DNA from 2 places in the Bradyrhizobium commune genome. Region 1 is predicted to be linked to the other one. Evidence: predicted binding sites of a transcription regulator. Region 1 holds the regulator's gene; the other holds the start of a gene.
What was found. The regulator PhoB, encoded in region 1, activates phosphate uptake and scavenging genes when phosphate is short. The targets are predictions, from matches to a motif close to TGTCATNNANCTGTCAT.
Positions count from the first base shown of each region.

Region 2: the regulator PhoB is predicted to act here: its motif matches at 3,248-3,264, upstream of IC761_RS01850 (DUF2794 domain-containing protein).

Region 1 covers NZ_CP061379.1:7,352,418-7,358,301, reverse strand. The annotation lists gene pstC (phosphate ABC transporter permease subunit PstC) at 1-163, shown strand, start outside; gene pstA (phosphate ABC transporter permease PstA) at 165-1,010, shown strand; gene pstB (phosphate ABC transporter ATP-binding protein PstB) at 1,007-1,828, shown strand; gene phoU (phosphate signaling complex protein PhoU) at 1,840-2,556, shown strand; gene phoB (phosphate regulon transcriptional regulator PhoB) at 2,571-3,278, shown strand; gene IC761_RS34540 (GcrA family cell cycle regulator) at 3,592-4,101, opposite strand; gene IC761_RS34535 (aspartate aminotransferase family protein) at 4,569-5,771, shown strand; gene argF (ornithine carbamoyltransferase) at 5,771-5,884, shown strand, end outside.
Region 2 covers NZ_CP061379.1:380,404-386,287, reverse strand. The annotation lists gene IC761_RS01865 (Bax inhibitor-1/YccA family protein) at 1-683, shown strand, start outside; gene IC761_RS01860 (IS481 family transposase) at 869-1,990, shown strand; gene IC761_RS01855 (GNAT family N-acetyltransferase) at 2,172-2,702, shown strand; gene IC761_RS01850 (DUF2794 domain-containing protein) at 2,812-3,183, opposite strand; gene IC761_RS01845 (DUF1223 domain-containing protein) at 3,747-4,526, opposite strand; gene acnA (aconitate hydratase AcnA) at 4,741-5,884, opposite strand, start outside.

The DNA.
Region 1 (5,884 bases):
CACCACGATCTCGGCGGCGATCGCGAGCGAGTTCGCCGAGAGCGACGGTCTGCACCAGTCCGGCCTGATCCTGCTCGGCTTGCTGCTGTTCGTGCTGACGTTCTTCGTGCTCGCCGGCGCGCGGCTGATGCTGCTGCGTCTCGAGAAGAAGGCGGGGAAGTAACATGAACCCGATTTACGTACGCCGCCGCCGCAAGGACATCGTCATCCGCGGGCTCTGCATCGGTGCCGCCGCCTTCGGCGTCACCTGGCTTGCGCTGATCCTGATCACGCTGCTCTACAACGGCGTGGCCGGTCTCAGCCCAGAGTTATTCGTCGCCGACACTCCGCCTCCGGGCTCGACCGAAGGCGGCCTGCGCAACGCGATCGTCGGTTCGATCATCATGACCGTGATCGGCGTCGGCATCGGCGCGCCGCTCGGCATGTTCGCCGGCACCTACCTCGCCGAGTACGGCCGCAACGACAAGCTGACCTCGGTGATCCGCTTCATCAACGACATCCTGCTCTCGGCGCCCTCGATCATCATCGGCCTGTTCATCTACGGCGCGGTGGTGGTGCCGATGCGCGGCTTCTCGGCGATCGCCGGCTGTCTCGCGCTCGCCGTCATCGTGATCCCGGTGGTGCTGCGCACGACCGAGGACATGCTGCTGCTGGTGCCGAACGCGCTGCGCGAGGCGGCCTCCGCGCTCGGCCTGCCGCGCTCGCTGGTGATCAAGCGCATCGCCTATCGCGCCGCCCGTTCCGGCCTCATCACCGGCGTGCTGCTTGCCACCGCCCGCGTCGCCGGCGAGACCGCGCCGCTGCTCTTCACCGCGCTGTCGAACCAGTTCTTCAGCCTGAGCCTGAACAAGACGATGGCGAACCTGCCGGTCACCATCAACAACTTCGTGCAGAGCCCCTACGCCTATTGGAAGCAGCTCGCCTGGAGTGGCGCGCTGCTCATCACCCTGACCGTGCTTGCCCTGAATATTGGCGCGCGCATCCTTGGCGCCGAAAGGACCGCAAAATGAGTGATCTTTCCGTATCGATGAGCGCGTCCGGTGGACTGCCCCAGGCCCCCACGCTGCCCGAAGCCCCCGCCAAGGTGACGGTGCGCAACCTCAACTTCTATTACGGCGAGCACCATGCGCTGAAGAACATCAACCTGGTGCTCGGCGCCAACCGTGTCACGGCGTTCATCGGGCCTTCCGGCTGCGGCAAGTCGACCCTGCTGCGCATCTTCAACCGGATGTACGACCTCTATCCGGGCCAGCGCGTCACCGGCCAGCTCATGCTGGACCAGACCAACGTCCTCGACCCCAAGCTCGACCTCAATCTGCTGCGCGCGCGCGTCGGCATGGTGTTCCAGAAGCCGACGCCGTTCCCGATGACGATCTACGAGAACATCGCCTTCGGCATCCGTCTCTACGAGAAGATCTCGAAGTCCGAGATGGACGACCGCGTCGAGAAGGCGCTGCGCGGCGGCGCGCTGTGGAACGAGGTCAAGGACAAGTTGAATGCGAGCGGCCTGTCGCTCTCCGGCGGCCAGCAGCAGCGCCTCTGCATCGCCCGTACCGTCGCGGTGCGGCCCGAGGTGATCCTGTTCGACGAGCCCTGCTCGGCGCTCGATCCGATCTCGACCGCCAAGGTCGAGGAGCTGATCCAGGAATTGAGCGAGAACTACACCATCGCGATCGTCACCCACAACATGCAGCAGGCGGCGCGCGTCTCCGACAAGACCGCGTTCATGTATCTCGGCGAGCTGATCGAGTTCGACGACACCAGCAAGATCTTCACGTCGCCGACCGACCGGCGCACGCAGGATTACATCACCGGCCGGTTCGGCTGAGGAGACAGGACATGGGTTCGGAACATACCGCAAAAGCCTTCGACTCCGACCTTCAGGAGCTGACCCGGCTGGTCGCCGAGATGGGCGGCCTCGCCGAGCGCATGATCGTCGATTCCGTCGACGCGCTGATCCGGCGCGACGTCGCGCTCGGCCAGCGCGTGGTCGCAACCGACGTCGAGATCGACGCGCTCCAGAAGAAGATCGAGGAACGCGCCGTGCTCACCATCGCCCGCCGCCAGCCGATGGCGGTCGATTTGCGCGAGATCGTCGGCGCCATGCGGGTTGCGACCGATCTCGAGCGGATCGGCGACCTCGCCAAGAACATGGGCAAGCGCGTCGCGGCGCTGGAGACCGATTTTCATCCGCTGAAGCTGTTCCGCGGCCTCGAGCACATGACCGATCTCGTGCAGCAGCAGGTCAAGTCGGTGCTGGACGCCTATGCCGCGCACGATCTGCCGGCGGCGATGGCGGTGTGGAAGGGCGACGAGGAAGTCGACGCCATCTGCACCTCGCTGTTCCGCGAGCTCCTCACCTACATGATGGAGGATCCGCGCAATATCTCGTTCTGCATTCACCTGATGTTCTGCGCCAAGAACATCGAGCGGATCGGCGACCATGCCACCAACATCGCCGAGACGGTGTTCTACATGATCGAAGGTCAGGCCATCACCGACAAGCGGCCGAAGGGCGACATGACGACCTTCGCCGCGCCGGTCCCGAATACGTAAGGAGCGACGACCCCATGGGCGCACGCATTATGGTGGTTGAAGACGAGGAAGCTCTGACCGAGCTTCTGCGTTACAACCTCGAAGGCGACGGCTATGACGTCGAGACGGTGATGCGCGGCGACGACGCCGACACCCGTCTCAAGGAGCACATCCCCGATCTGATCGTGCTCGACTGGATGCTGCCGGGTCTCTCCGGCATCGAGCTGTGCCGACGGCTGCGCGCCCGGTCCGACACCAAGCAGCTGCCGATCATCATGCTGACCGCACGCGGCGAGGAGAGCGAGCGGGTTCGCGGGCTCGCGACCGGCGCCGACGACTACATCGTCAAGCCGTTCTCGGTCCCCGAGCTTTTGGCCCGCGTGAAAGGCCTGCTGCGGCGCGCAAGCCCCGAGCGGCTCGCCACGGTGCTCGCTTTCGGCGACATCGAGCTCGACCGTGAAAAGCGCCGCGTGGCGCGCTCGGGCCGGCCGATCGATCTTGGCCCGACCGAATATCGCCTGCTCGAGTTCTTCCTGGAGCATCCCGGTCGCGTGTTCTCGCGCGAGCAGCTGCTCGACAGCGTCTGGGGCCGCGACATCTATATCGACGAGCGCACCGTCGACGTGCATATCGGCCGCCTGCGCAAGCTGCTCAATCTCGGCCGCGAGCAGGACCCGATCCGCACCGTCCGCGGCGCCGGCTATGCGCTGGATGATCGGTTCGCGAAGGCCGAGCAGACGTAAGCCGACCTGAAGCGCGATGAGATTGGGATGAATCGTCATCGCGCTTTAGGTTGTTGTTCGAGCATGATCTTTTCGGAAAACCGCTGCGCACTTTTCCGGATCATGCTTTAGCGAGCTGCCGCTACAAAATCGGTGCCGTCCCGGCGAAGGCCGGGACCCATAACCCCAGGGCGTAGTTGTTGCGCGAAGAGGGTAACTCCGAGTCTCCTTAACCACATCTGCCGGTGGTTATGGGTCCCGGCCTTCGCCGGGACGACAGCGGAGTTTGTTGAGCCGTTATCACGACGGCTCCTAAACTTGACTCAGATCTATCTCAGCGCGGCGGCTTCGCGGGCGCCCGCCGCCGATCCGCGGCCGGTTGATACGCCACCCGCGAATGCTGGGCGCAATAGGGCAGGCCGGAGAGCGCCTTGCCGCCGCAGAAGAAGAAATCCGGGCTCGAGGGATCGCCGACCGGCCAGTGGCAGGTCGCCTCGTTCAGCTCCAGCAGCGACAGCCGCTGGCTCATCGGCACCACGTTGTCGTAGGTGACCGGTTCGGCCTCGACCTCGATCTCGAAGGCCTGCGCCAAGGCGGTGTTGCCGCGCGCAATGGGACGGCTCACCCGCATCATATGCTGCGCGGGACGCGCCTTGCGCGGCCGGGGAGCCGCCGACGACGGGCTCTTGGCACGGCCGGACAGGCCGAGCCGGTGCACCTTGCCGATCACGGCGTTACGGGTCACATTGCCGAGCTCGGCCGCGATCTGGCTGGCCGAAAGTCCTGCTTCCCAGAGCTTTTTCAACTGCTCGACGCGATCGTCGGACCAGGTCAAAACCGTCATTGCACCCTTTCCTTCGTCGCGCGCCAGCCATCCTGGGGCGGCACGACGAATGCCTAAGCCTCGAAAAACCCATGCCGCCAGAATCCCTTAAGGCTCGCCGGGCACAACAATGCGCCCGAACGTTTACGCCGGTACATGAGGACTTTTGGGATCAGAACTGCCGCACGAGATGTCGTATCTGACAAGCCAAACGCTACAATATGGCGTGACTCGCGCGCAAGAGTCCGCCGACTCGCTTCCACATGTTCCGTGGCGAAAACTCCGCAAATTCGCCACCGCAAGACTACGGATTCAGCGTTTCGCGAGGCTGTCCGGTGGCATTGACACCCGTGGCGCCAAGCATAAGATAGTGACGCGTGCCGCCCTTAAAAGGCGGCACGTTTCGTTTTCCGGACCGGTCAATGGTGCGCTGCGTAAGGCGCCTCAGGCCATCCGAAACGCCCAAATGACAGCCAAAAGAGACGGTCATGACCAACAGCGCCGCGCCGCATCTGCTTCCCGTTTTCGCCAGGGCCAACATCGGCTTCGAGCGCGGCGAGGGCGTCTGGCTGATCGCGACCAATGGCGATCGCTATCTCGATTTCACCTCGGGCGTGGCGGTGAACGCGCTCGGTCATGCCCATCCCGCGCTGGTCAAGGCGCTGCAGGAGCAGGCCACAAAACTCTGGCACATGTCGAACCTGTTTCAGAGCCCGGACGGCGAGAAGCTCGCTGTCCGCCTCTGCAACGAAAGCTTTGCTGACTTCGTATTCTTCTGCAATTCCGGCGCCGAAGCGCTGGAGGGCGTGATCAAGCTGGTGCGGCATCATCACTTCTCCAAGGGCCATCCGGAGCGTTACCGCATCATCACCTTCGAAGGCGCTTTCCACGGCCGCACGCTGGCGACCCTGGCTGCCACGGGCTCCGAAAAATATCTCGAAGGCTTTGGTCCGCCGATGGATGGCTTCGACCAGGTGCCGCATGGCGACATCGAGGCCGTCAAGAAGGCGATCGGTCCGCAGACCGCCGGCATCCTGATCGAGCCGATCCAGGGCGAAGGCGGCGTGCGTTCGTCGCCGCCCGCCTTCCTCAAGGCGCTGCGCCAGCTTTGCGACGAGAAGGGCCTGCTGCTCGCGTTTGACGAGGTGCAGACCGGCATGGGCCGCACCGGCGATCTCTTCGCTCATCGGCGCACTGGCGTCACACCCGACGTGATGTCGCTCGCCAAGGCGCTCGGCGGCGGCTTCCCGATCGGCGCAGTGCTCGCCACCGCCGACGCCGCGGCCGGCATGGGTCCCGGCTCGCACGGCTCGACCTTCGGCGGCAATCCGCTCGCGATTTCGGCGGCGAACGCCGTGCTCGACGTCATGCTCAAGCCCGGCTTCTTCGATCACGTGCAAAAGATGTCGCTGCTGCTCAAGCAGAAGCTCGCCTCCGTGATCGATCGTCATCCCGACATCGTCAGCGAAGTGCGCGGCGAGGGGCTCTTGATCGGCATCAAGGCCGTGGTGCCCTCCGGCGATCTGGTCGCAGCGCTACGCAATGAAAAGCTGCTCACCGTCGGCGCCGGCGACAATGTCGTGCGTTTCCTACCGCCCTTGATCGTGACCGAAGCGGAGCTCGAGGACGGCGTCGCGCGGCTCGAACGCGCCTGCACGGCGCTTGCCGGCAACAAGCGGGCGGCAAGCTGATGAGCGGTACGCCCAAACATTTCCTCGATATCAGCGAGCTTCCGCTGTCGGAGCTCAAGAGCATGCTGGCCGCGTCTTCGGCCATGAAGGCGAAGCAGAAGGCGCATCAGCCG
Region 2 (5,884 bases), 650 kb from region 1:
ATTACATGAGCATCGGGCTGGCCATCACTGGCCTCGCCGCACTCGGCGTCTACATGGCTGCCGTGACGGACGTTCCGACCCCGGAAGCGGTCCGCGTCGGCAAGCTGTTCCTGACGCCGTTCGGCTACGCGATGTTCGTGAGCCCGCTGAAATATCTGTTCATGCTGGCGCCGCTCGCCATGGTGTTCGTGATCTCGGCCGGCATCAACCGTCTGGCCCCGTCGACCGCCCAGATCCTGTTCTGGGTGTTCTCGGCGCTGATGGGCATCTCGCTGTCCTCGATCTTCCTGGTGTACACGCACACCTCGATCGTGCGGGTGTTCTTCATCACCGCGGCGACCTTCGGCGCGCTCAGCCTCTACGGCTACACCACCAAGCGTGACATGACCGCAATGGGCTCGTTCCTGTTCATGGGCCTGATCGGCATCATCATCGCGAGCCTGGTGAACCTGTTCCTGGCCAGCTCGGCGCTGCAGTTCATCGTCTCGGTGGTCGGCGTGCTGGTGTTCGCGGGCCTCACCGCCTGGGATACCCAGCGGCTGAAGAACGACTACATCTACGGCTATGCCTCGGCCGGCGGTGACATCGCCGAGCGTGCGGCGATCTCGGGTGCGCTGTCACTGTACCTGAACTTCATCAACCTGTTCACGCTGCTGTTGCAGCTCCTCGGCCAGCGCGACTAAGCGATCAGCCGAAAGAACGGACACGAACCCCGGCCGCAAGGCCGGGGTTTTTGTTTGGCCATTCTGCCTCCCCAAACACCGTCATTGCGAGCGCAGTGTTCAGCCCGGGGACATAGCTTACACCTGTTCGGGGACATGGTTGACACATCAAAATCGGCTGGATTCGTCGAACAAGGGGGCGAGCCATGCCGTGGCGAGAGGTGTCTGTCATGGACCAGCGGCGCGAGTTTGTGATGCTTGCTAAGCAGGAAGGAGTGAACCGGCGGAAGCTGTGCCGGCAGTTCGGGATTAGTGCCCAGACTGGTTACAAGTGGATCGAGCGCTATGATGCAGGGGATACGACGCTGGCCGATCGCTCGCGCCGGCCGCATCACAGCCCGGATCGTACTGAGGCTGCGATCGAGCAGCAGATTGTGGCCTTGCGCGATGTCCACCCGGCCTGGGGGGCGCGCAAGATTTTGCATCGTCTAAAGCGCGACCGGCAAGCCGTGCCGGCGATATCGACGACGCACGAGATCCTGCGTCGCTACGATCGCGTGAGCGAACCTGCGGGGAGACCTGGACAGCCCTACATCCGCTTCGAGAAGGAGGCACCCAATCAGCTCTGGCAGATGGACTTCAAGGGACACAGCCCCCTCGAGGACGGCGTATCCTGCCACCCGCTGACGATGCTGGACGATCACTCGCGGTTCTCGTTGTGCCTGGCTGCTTGTGACAACGAGCGAGGTTCGACCGTGCAAGGGCATCTGAGGGAGACATTCCGCCGGTACGGCCTCCCCGATGCGATGTTCGTCGACAATGGCGGCCCCTGGGGCTTCACCCTTGAAGACCCTTGGACCGGGCTGACGGTCTGGCTTTTGAAGCTTGGCGTCCGGGTGATCCACAGCCGGCCGTATCATCCGCAGAGCCGAGGAAAGAACGAACGCTTCCATCGCACGCTGAAGGCCGAGGTATTTGCCTTCAGGCGCTACCGCGACCTTGCCGAGGTGCAGCGCGCATTCGACCAATGGCGAGCCGTCTACAATCTCGATCGGCCGCATGAGGCTTTGAACTACAACGTTCCGGCAAGCCGGTACCAACCCAGTTCGCGGGAAATGCCGGACAGATTGCCCGCGGTGGAATACGACGAGCACGAGGTCGTCCGTTCCGTCTCCACCACCAAGGCCTATGTCAGCTTCAAAGGCAAATTGTGGAAGGTTCCGCAGGCCTTCCGCGGCGAACGGCTTGCGATCCGTCCACTCAATACCGACGGCAGGTTCGGCATCTTCTTCGCCGCGCACCAGATCGCGGCGATCGATTTAGGATGATCCAAAAGTGTCAACCATGTCCCCGAACAGGTGTAAGCTATGCCCCCGGGCTGAACAGCAGCGAAGCAATCCAGAGTCCCTCCGCGGATGCATTTCTGGATTGCTTCACTGCTCGCAATGACGGGTGTGGAAGCATCGTTGCCCCTTCCGGGCGCCGCGCGAAGGCTCTAATCTTCTCCCCATGTCAGCGCCCGAAATCAGGCCCACCCTTGAGGCCGACCTCCCCGCCATCACCGCCATCTACCAGCAGGCCGTCCGCGAGGGCACCGCGACGTTCGAGCTGGAGCCGCCCGACCTCACCGAAATGACGCGGCGCTACCGCACGCTGGTCGACGGTGGCTATCCCTATTTCGTCGCCATTCTCGATGGCCGCGTCGCCGGCTACGCCTATGCCGGCGCCTACCGGCCGCGGCCGGCCTATCGCTTCACGGTCGAGAACTCGATCTATCTCGATCCCCCCTTTCACCGCCGCGGCATCGGCTTGCTGCTGCTGGAGCGGCTGATCACCGAATGCGAAGCGCGCGGCTTCCGCCAGATGATCGCGGTGATCGGCGATTCCGCCAATGCCGGCTCGATCGGCGTGCACACCAAGGGCGGCTTCAAGATGATCGGCACGCATCCCAGTGTCGGGCTGAAATTCGGCCGCTGGCTGGATACGGTGATGATGCAGCGCGATCTCGGCGAGGGCGCGAGCACGGTGCCGACAAAGTAGGTCTCGTAGGGTGGGCAAAGCGTAGCGTGCCCACCACACTCGGCAATGATTCGAGATGGTGGGCACGGCGCTTTGCGCCTTTGCCCACCCTACGGCACCGTTGGTGCGGCTACACCACCGCCAGCTTCCGATCGATCACCAGCAGCACGCGCTCGAGCTCGTGGCCGCGGCGCAGGATCAGGCCGGTCGCCGAGATCACGCTGTACATGCCCTGCTTGCGCGCGAGCCGCGGGTCTTTCTCGATGCGATAGATCGGCACTTCCGAGGCACGGCGAAACACCGAGAACACCGCGCGGTCCTTCAGGAAGTCGATCGCATAGTCGCGCCACTCGCCGTCGGCGACCATGCGGCCGTAGAGATTGAGAATGCGGTGCAGCTCGATCCGGTTGAACGTCACCCGGTTCGGCTGCACATTCGCAGCGGCGGGATGCGCCGCCGCGCGCTGCCCGCTCGGATCGGCATCCTCCGGGGTCAGACTCATGGGGTGCCTCCTCATCGCACAGCATGATCCTCGTCCGCGAAGACCGTCCCCGGAACCGCCGATCATGACAGTTGCATGATTGCGCCAACTGTTCCCCGCTGCAAGAGGCACTTGTGGGGCTCGCGAAGGTGTTCGCGACTCAGCCCGTCCAGTCGACCGCGCATCAGGGCACACGCAACGGTGGAACTCTGTCGCGACGAACCGTCACGGGATCGTTAGCAGGAATCATAGTGTCGCCGCTTTTCCGCCCAGCGCCTGCCGCCCTGCATTGCGAAAAGACGTGTGTGCGTTGACCCGGTCCTAGCGGTTCCGGATTCCTCAGCCCCCAGCCCCCCGGGGTCGTCAGGATCGGGTCTGTACGCACAACAAGGAGGGCCAACGCGAGTTGGTCCTTTTTTGTTTGTGGCGGGGTGTTTCTCTCTCGCTGTCATTCCGGGGCGCGAAGCGCGAGCCCCGGAATCCATCGATCCAATTTTCGCGATGAAAAATGGATTCCGGGCTCGCGCCAAGAGGCGCGCCCCGGAATGACGGAGACTATTTTTTTCGGAGACGATTTACGTGCTTCAGTGCAGCGACGTATACGCCGCGCCGAGCATCGGGCCCGGCTTCTCGCGGCTGCCGTCCTGGACATAGACCACTGCGCCGTCGACGCCATCGCGCGAGGTGAGATTCTCGATCGGCACTGTCCAGCTTTCCGGATGTCCGTTCCAGTCGCCGACCTTGAGCAGGTTGCGCACCACGTTGTGGTAGGTGATCTGCTGCCCGCGATTTTCGCCGCGGCTGATCGCGATCGGCACCGATTTGGCGATCGAGCAGATCCAGACCTCGCCATGCGAGACCGCCGGCTCCTTGCTCGCGGCCACTGACACGTTGATCTGCTTGCCCGCGAGCGACATCGTCACCGGCACGCTCATCACGCCTGCGCCCTTGTCGGTCTTGCCGATCGCAGTCTCGATGCCGGCGCGATCGCTGCCGATGACATGCGCGGCGCCGTTGACCACGACCTGCGGCGTGTAGACCTCGCGGTCGCCGCGCATCCGTGAATAGGCGCGCTGCCGCGCCGAGAAGCGCGAATCCGCCAGCGTGTCTTTCCAGCCGAGATAATCCCAATAGTCGATCGGCATGCTCAGCGCGATGATCGAGGGATCGTTGGCGAGATCGCCGATGATCTTGTCGGCGGGCGGGCAGGACGAGCAACCCTGCGAGGTGAAGAGCTCGACGACGGCGCGGGGATCGGCCTCGGCAGGACGGATGACGGCGACGATGGCACAGATGCCGAGCGCTCCCGACCATAAGGCACCGGACCATCGCGAAACGAGATTAGAAGCCATCATTCCAGTCATGTCGAACGTCACACTTCGTCAATGGTTGGGGGAGGATCTTATCGCCTGATGGTCACCGTAGTCTTACGGGCGCAATACATTCCGCCGCCCGAGACACGTCTTCTGCCGGGCGGGCCCATCCAAAGCCATAACGCACAAAGGCGGCCTTGTGATAGGCCGCCTTTGTTTAACCTTCTACTCACGTCGCAGTGAGCCACTGTTCACAAATTCGCGCTTAGGCGGCGAGCTTGCGCAGCACGTAGTGCAGAATGCCGCCGTTCCGGTAGTAGTCGAGTTCGTCCAGCGTATCGATACGGCAGAGCAGCGAAACGCGCTGCAACGAGCCGTCGCCGGACACGATCTCCGCGGTGAGCTTCTGGCGCGGCTTCAGCTCGCCGACCAGGCCGCGCAGCGTGACCTTCTCGTCGCCCTTCAGGCCAAGCGACGACCAGGAGGTGCCTTCCTCGAAGGTCAGCGGCAGCACGCCCATGCCGACCAGGTTGGAGCGATGGATGCGCTCGAAGCTCTGGCAGATCACGGCGCGCACGCCGAGCAGGCGGGTGCCCTTCGCGGCCCAGTCGCGCGACGAGCCGTTGCCGTATTCGGCACCCGCAAACACCACCAGCGGCACTTCCTCCTGCTGGTACTTCATCGCGGCGTCGTAGATCGACATCTGCTCGCCGTCCGGCCAGTGCTTGGTCAGACCGCCTTCGGGGATATTTCCATCCGCGCCCTTGAGCATGAAGTTCTTGATGCGAATGTTGGCGAAGGTGCCGCGCATCATCACTTCATGGTTGCCGCGGCGCGTGCCGTACTGGTTGAAGTCGGCCGGACGCACCTGGTGCTCGCTGAGATACTTGCCAGCGGGCGAGGTGAGCTTGATCGAGCCGGCCGGCGAGATGTGGTCGGTGGTGATCTTGTCGCCGAACATGGCGAGGATGCGCGCCTCGACGATATCGGTAACCGGCTCCGGCTCCTTCTTCATGCCGTCGAAATAGGGCGGGTTCTGCACATAGGTCGAAGACATGTTCCAGCGATAGGTCTCGCTCTCGACGGTCTTGATCTTGCGCCAGTTGGTGTCGCCCTTGAACACGTCGGCATACTTCTTCTTGAAGATCGACGCGGTCACGAACTTCTTCATGAAGGCATTGATCTCCTTGGTCGTCGGCCAGATGTCCTTCAGGTACACCGGCTTGCCGTCCTTGCCTTCGCCGAGCGGTTCGATGGCGAGGTTCTTGGTGACGCTGCCCGCGAGCGCGTGGGCGACGACGAGCGGCGGCGAGGCGAGATAGTTCGCCTGCACGTCCGGCGAGACGCGGCCTTCGAAGTTGCGGTTGCCGGAGAGCACGGCAGCCGCGACGATGCCGTTGTCGTTGATC